3 regions of the Bradyrhizobium sp. B039 genome follow, and region 2 is predicted to be linked to each of the others. Evidence: predicted binding sites of a transcription regulator. Region 2 holds the regulator's gene; each other region holds the start of a gene.

Region 1 (2,260 bases), 2.3 Mb from region 2:
CTACTGCGGCGAGCGCGGCATCCCGCACAAGAATTGCGGCAAGCTGATCGTCGCGACCAATGCGAAGGAAACCGAGAAGCTGCAATCGATCAAGGCGCACGCCGAGGCCAATGGCGTGCTCGACATGCAGTTGCTCACGGGCGAGGCCGCACGCGCGCTGGAGCCGGCGCTCGCCTGCGACGCCGCGCTGCTCTCGCCCTCGACCGGCATCATCGACAGCCACGCCTACATGCTCTCGCTGCGCGGCGAGGCCGAGGAAGCCGGCGCGGCCTTCGCGTTTCACACCCCGCTGATCCGTGCCAAGGCGGCCGCCGGCGTGATCGAGGTCGAGGCCGGCGGCGCGGCACCGATGGCGCTGCAATGCAGCCTCCTCGTCAACGCTGCGGGCCTCGCGGCGACAACGGTGGCGCGCAATATCGACGGCATGCCGCTGGACCGGATTCCGCCGGCCTATCTCGCCAAGGGAAATTACTTCAGCTGCAACGCCAAGGCGCCGTTCTCGCACCTGATCTATCCGGTGCCCGAGCCCGGCGGCCTCGGCGTGCATCTGACGCTGGACATGGCGGGGCAGGCGCGTTTCGGCCCTGACGTCGAGTGGATCGAGACGATCAACTACGAGGTCGATCCGTCACGCGCCGAGCGCTTCTATCCGGCGATCCGGAGATACTGGCCGACGCTGCCTGACGGCGCGTTGATGCCGAGCTATTCGGGCATCCGCCCGAAGATCGTGCCGCCGGCGGTCGCCACGCAGGATTTCCTGATGCAGGGTCCGCGCGATCACGGCGTGGCAGGCCTGATCAACCTGTTCGGCATCGAATCGCCGGGACTGACGTCCTCGCTCGCGATCGCCGATCACGTCGCCGAGCTCGCAAATATCTGAAGCGTCTTCAAGCGAAGCGGATACCACTTCGCGCAAAGAAGAAAACGCGTCCAAACAAGAAGCCGGAGCTATTTCCGTTCCGATTCCGTCGGAACGGAAATAGCTCTGGACGCCGCGCAAATGTCCTTGCGCGGCTTCGCATCTTCCAACAGGGATGAGCGCAACAGCACTCACCCCTGCCTGAAGGGGTACGATCAAACTCGACGCTGAATACGGGGTTTACTAGTGAAGCGTGTCGCCAGTGTGCTTCAGACGCTCGATCTGGTCCTTGACCATCAACTTCCGGCGCTTCAACTCAACAATTTGCAGGTCGTCTGTTGAAAGGTGCACGAGAGCTTCGTGCAATTCGTTTTCGAGAGTTTTATGCTTCCGTTCCAATTCAACCAGATGTGCCTGAATTGTCATTCGAAACCTCCTCGGTAGGGGTGACCTTGGATTCGATCCGGACGACGAAGTGTACATCACCGATTCGTTCTGTCGATGGATATCCGTCGTCGCCTTGTCATTTTTGAAAATTCATATGTAACGAAGCGTGAGTAAGGAACCGCGCTGGGAAAAATCCATGATATCAATGCGCTTGCGCAGCGCCGCAGCGAACCGTCGAAATATCTTGCGAGAGATCGGTGAGCGACGGCCCGAGATCGCTTGCGGTCACGGCGCGCAAGGACGATAATTTCCACAGGGCATCCACAGCCTTAATCTCACGACTATCGGTTTTTCGGCCACCGCAGACATGACCCATGAAGACGAGAGCGAACTCGAAGCCGAGCTCGCCCGGTTGCAGCAGGAACACCGAGATCTCGACGCGGCGATCGATGCACTGCATCAATCGCCTGCCCCCGACCTATTGCGGTTACAGCGGCTGAAGAAGCGCAAGCTGTTGTTGCGCGACCGCATCGCCTTCATCGAAGACCAGATCACGCCCGACATCATCGCCTGATCCCCAGCGGGCTTTTCGCGGCGGGGCGAGCCGGGTGAATCCTCTTGACTCCAAAAGAACAAAATAGGAACATTCAGGCACCAAACGCCCCCAGGAAACGCCCCAGAGAAACGCCCAAGGAACCTAGCAAGGACAACGCAGATGTCGGCAACCGCCCTTTTGGACAACAGCCATTATGAACAGGCCTGCGATCAGGCGATCGCGATGTGCGACGGCAATCTGCGCAGCACCATCAAGGCGCTGATCATGGCCAACGAATATCTGGAGGCGGAGCTCGAGGAATTGCAGGCGGCGATTTCAGCCGGCTGCATTCCGGAGACCTCTCGCAGCAAGGCGCGGAGCAGCGCCGCCTGATGTTGATGATCGGAGCAACGCCATGTCGGACGTCACCTACTACGTTGCAATGCCCTTCCTGATCGATGACGACGGATCGCCGGTCG
Region 2 (2,260 bases):
CGACAACGTGGTGCCGATGAGCCAGCGGCTGTCGCTGCTGGAGCTGAACGAGGCGACCTGCCACTGGCCGGTCGGCGATCCCTCGAGCCCGGATTTCTTCTTCTGCGGCGGCAGGGCGCTGTCGGGCCTGCCCTACTGCGCGCAGCACTCGCGCGTGGCATATCAGCCCGCCGCGGATCGCCGGCGCGCACCGGCGAAGCCCTCGCGGTGAGTTTGTCGCTCTAGCTGATTGCAAAGACGGCGCCGTCACGCGATGACGGATCGACACACTCCGATGTCGTCCCGGCGAAGGCCGGGACCCATAACCACCAGCAGATGTGGTTACGGGGACACGGAGTTACCCTTGTCGCGCAAACAATTGCGCCCTGGGGTTATGGGTCCCGGCCTTCGCCGGGACGACACCGATATCGTGGCGACAGCTCGCCAAACCAACTCGCCCCTAGCTTACGTCTGCTCCGCCTTCGCAAAGCGATCATCCAGCGCGTAGCCGGCGCCGCGGACGGTGCGGATGGGATCCTGCTCGCGGCCGAGATTGAGCAGCTTGCGCAGGCGGCCGATGTGGACGTCGACGGTGCGCTCGTCGATGTAGATGTCGCGGCCCCAGACGCTGTCGAGCAGCTGCTCGCGCGAGAACACGCGGCCGGGATGCTCCAGGAAGAACTCCAAGAGGCGATATTCGGTCGGGCCGAGGTCGATCGGCCGGCCCGAGCGCGCGACGCGGCGCTTGTCGCGATCGAGCTCGATGTCGCCATAGGCCAGCACCGTGGCGAGCCGCTCCGGGCTTGCGCGCCGCAGCAGGCCCTTCACGCGTGCCAAGAGCTCCGGCACCGAGAACGGCTTGACGATGTAGTCGTCGGCGCCGGTCGCAAGACCCCGCACCCGCTCGCTCTCCTCGCCGCGCGCGGTGAGCATGATGATCGGGAGCTGCTTGGTCTCGGGCCGGGTCCGCAGCCGGCGGCACAGCTCGATGCCCGACAGGCCCGGCAGCATCCAGTCGAGTACGATCAGATCGGGGATGTGTTCCTTGAGGCGGGTGTCGGCGTCGTCGCCGCGCATCACCGTCTCCACATCATAGCCGTCGCCTTCGAGGTTGTAGCGGAGAAGCTCGGTGAGAGCTTCCTCGTCCTCAACCACCATAATGCGTGCGCCCATGGTGTCGTCGCTCCTTAAGTCTTCAGGTATTCGGGACCGTCGTGGCGAAGGTCGTCATGTCGCCCTTCGGTCGCTTGTCGGTGATCGCCTGGCCCTCGATCATGTAGAACACGGTCTCGGCGATGTTGGTGGCGTGGTCGCCGATCCGCTCGATGTTCTTGGCGCAGAACATCAGATGGATGCAGAACGAGATGTTGCGCGGATCCTCCATCATGTAGGTGAGGAGCTCGCGGAACAGCGAGGTGCAGATGGCGTCGACTTCCTCGTCGCCCTTCCACACCGCCATCGCCGCCGGCAGATCATGCGCGGCATAGGCGTCCAGCACCGACTTGACCTGCTGCTGCACGAGGTCGGTCATGTGCTCGAGGCCGCGGAACAGCTTGAGCGGATGGAAATCCGTCTCCAGCGCCGCGACGCGCTTGCCCATGTTCTTGGCAAGGTCGCCGATGCGCTCGAGATCGGTCGCAACGCGCATGGCGCCGACGATCTCGCGCAGATCGACCGCCATCGGCTGGCGGCGGGCGATGGTGAGCACGGCGCGCTCCTCGATGCGCTTCTGCAGCGCGTCGAGCTCGGTGTCGGTGGCGACGACGCGCTGGCCGAGCGCGACGTCTCGGCGGATCAGCGCGTCGACGGAATCGACGATCATGCGCTCGGCGATCCCGCCCATCTCGGCGACGAGCCGGGTGAGCTCCTGGAGGTCGGTGTCGAAGGCCTTTGCGGTATGTTCAGAACCCATGTCCCGTCTCCTCAGCCGAACCGGCCGGTGATGTAATCCTGCGTGCGCCGGTCGCTCGGCGACGTGAAGATCTTGCTGGTGTCGTCGAACTCGATCAGCTCGCCGAGATACATGAACGCGGTCTTGTCGGAGACGCGCGCCGCCTGCTGCATGTTGTGGGTGACGATCGCGATCGTGTAGTTCTCGGACAGTTCCTGGATCAGCTCCTCGACCTTGGCGGTCGAGATCGGGTCGAGCGCCGAGCAGGGCTCGTCGAACAGGATCACCTCGGGCCGCACCGCGACGGTGCGGGCGATGCAGAGGCGCTGCTGCTGGCCGCCGGAGAGCGACAGGCCGGAGGCGTTGAGCTTGTCCTTGACCTCGTTCCAC
Region 3 (2,260 bases), 130 kb from region 2:
CTTGATCGAGGCCCGAAGCGTCGCGACGCCGTCGATGCCGGGGCCGCGCAGCTCGAAGCTCCGCCCCGCGTCAAGGCTATCGACCTGGAGGATCAACGTGGTCGATCGGTCCGGGTATTCGCTGGTGCCAAGCGCGAAGCGCTCGAGCGCCGGAAGCAAGGCGCCATCGCTGATCAGGGCAAAGCTCGCGATCGAGGAATCCTGAATGACCGGCGCGCCGGTGTGGAACTTGAGCCATTTCACGACGTCCGAGCTTTCCGACATCCGCGCATCGAGCCAGAGCGGCGTGTCGTGATCGAACAGCGTCAGCGCGATCGCGGCGGCGCCGCGCATCATCGGCCCGGGTGTGCCCGCCATCGGCACGATGCGCTGGACCGAACCCGGCCGCGCCATCGCGTCCATGACCGAGCGAAAGGTCGATTGCGCCGACAGCACCTTGTCGGCGAACCCCGGCGGCAGTTCCGCAATCGTGGTCATGATCTCACCCCTCACCGCGCACCATGGTGTAGAAATCAACCTTCGTCGCGGCGGTCTCGGCCGCCGCCTGCTTGCGCCGGATCGTAAGCTGCTCGCGCAACGGTGCGATAACGTCCCGCTCGACCGATGCGGAAAAATCCCGCGACTGCACCAGCGCATCGCACAGCGCGATCAGCCGCGCCTTCTCACCGTCGCGTCCGAGCGTGTAGCCGAAGCCGACCTCGCCGCTCGCGAGCCGCACCGCGGCACGCGACACCGTGGCTTCGCCGAGGTTGAACGGGGCGCCGTCGCCGCCGACCCGGCCGCGCAGCATGACGAGGCCGTTTTCCGGCGCGCGCAGATCCTGATGGGCCGGGAGGGCGAAAGCGCGGAGGCGAGCGGCGATCTCGCCCGCCTCCGCGTGCGCCAGCACGGCCATCGCGGCCTTGCGCTGGGCTTGCTGATTGTTGTGCTGCGTCACCCGACCCACCGAACTTGCCGAACTCAAGTTGTCTATGATAGTAGACAACTTCATACGGAAGCGCCATGACTGTTTCGTGACAAGCGTGTGATTTTCGGGCTAGGCTGACCGGCGATATGAGCATGCAGGACACCGCCTCCACGGGCGTCGCGCTATGGCGCCTCGTTGCCGACGGCATCGAGCGCGGCATCGCCGACGGCCGCTTCGCCGCCGGCGACAAGCTGCCGGGCGAGATGGAGATCGCCGAGACCTATCGCGTGAATCGCCACACCGTGCGGCGGGCGCTGGCAGCCCTTGCCGAGCGCGGCCTGGTGCGCGCCGAACGTGGCAGCGGCACCTATGTCGAGGCGCAGCGCATCGCCTATCCGCTGCGCTCGCGCACGCGCTTCTCGGAGATCGTCGGCGCCGGCGGCCGTGAGCCGCGCGGGCAGTTGATCGAGGCGTCCGACGACGTCGCGACGCGCGAGCTGGCGCGCGAACTGGGCCTGAAGGTCGGCGCCCCGCTGGTGCGGATCGAGGCGATACGCCTCGCCGACCGCACCCCGATCTGCGTCTCCACGACGTGGCTGTCGGCGGAGTTGTTTCCGGGCGCGGGCAGCGTGTTTGCGGCAACGCGCTCGATGACGAAACTGCTCGAACACTTCGGCGTCCGCGACTATCGCCGCGGCGCGACCCGGATCACCGCCGGCATCGTCGACGCGACCGACGCTGCACGGCTCGATCTGCCGCTGGGACGGCCGATCCTCGTGGTCGATGCCACCGACCACGGTCTCGACGGCAAGCCGCTGGTGACGAAGCATTCGCGCTTTGCCGCCGAGCGGGTGGAGTTTCTGGTGGAGAACGGCTGAGATGCAGCTCGCTCTTCCCCCCGCAAGAGGAGGAGGAAGAGCAGCGCCTGCTACTCCTGCATCATCTCGCCGCTGCCGCCGAACTCGGCGGGGAAGTCCTTCAGCTTGGGCAGGCCGTCGCGCATCGGCAGCACCGTCTCGGCGTAGTTGACGTGGACGCCGGGCGTGAACGCCAGGGTGGGGATGGTGGCGGTGAAGACGTCGGTCAAACCGAGCGGCGGGTGATTGGTCATGAGATGGCCGCCGCACTTCCTGCAATATTTGCGCTGGCTGAGCGGCGTCTTGGCGAAGGTCTCGACGTGCTGCGCGCCCTCGGTGATGCGCACCGCGTCAGGCTTCCACAGGCTGAAGGCGTTCACCGGCCCGCCGGACCAGGACCGGCAGGAGCCGCAATGGCAATAGCCCATCGCCTCCGGCGCACCCGTGACCTCGACCGTAACCGCGCCGCAGAAGCAGTGTCCGACATGTTTCATTG

What was found. The regulator PhoB, encoded in region 2, activates phosphate uptake and scavenging genes when phosphate is short. The targets are predictions, from matches to a motif close to TGTCATNNANCTGTCAT.
Region 1: a site for PhoB is predicted at 1,370-1,386, ahead of AAFG50_RS08505 (DUF465 domain-containing protein). Genes of this name have one in related genera too.
Region 3: a site for PhoB is predicted at 1,003-1,019, ahead of phnF (phosphonate metabolism transcriptional regulator PhnF). Genes of this name have one in related genera too.

What each region holds. Positions count from the first base shown of each region.
Region 1 is NZ_CP152416.1:1,797,794-1,800,053, reverse strand. Features, by position in the region: gene AAFG50_RS08510 (NAD(P)/FAD-dependent oxidoreductase) at 1-880, shown strand, start outside; gene AAFG50_RS08505 (DUF465 domain-containing protein) at 1,103-1,285, opposite strand; gene AAFG50_RS08500 (DUF465 domain-containing protein) at 1,614-1,820, shown strand; gene AAFG50_RS08495 (hypothetical protein) at 1,962-2,174, shown strand; gene AAFG50_RS08490 (hypothetical protein) at 2,197-2,260, shown strand, end outside.
Region 2 is NZ_CP152416.1:8,464,492-8,466,751, forward strand. Features, by position in the region: gene AAFG50_RS39970 (GcrA family cell cycle regulator) at 1-211, shown strand, start outside; gene phoB (phosphate regulon transcriptional regulator PhoB) at 445-1,152, opposite strand; gene phoU (phosphate signaling complex protein PhoU) at 1,175-1,891, opposite strand; gene pstB (phosphate ABC transporter ATP-binding protein PstB) at 1,903-2,260, opposite strand, start outside.
Region 3 is NZ_CP152416.1:8,332,216-8,334,475, forward strand. Features, by position in the region: gene phnH (phosphonate C-P lyase system protein PhnH) at 1-477, opposite strand, end outside; gene phnG (phosphonate C-P lyase system protein PhnG) at 482-946, opposite strand; gene phnF (phosphonate metabolism transcriptional regulator PhnF) at 1,054-1,785, shown strand; gene AAFG50_RS39335 (GFA family protein) at 1,836-2,258, opposite strand.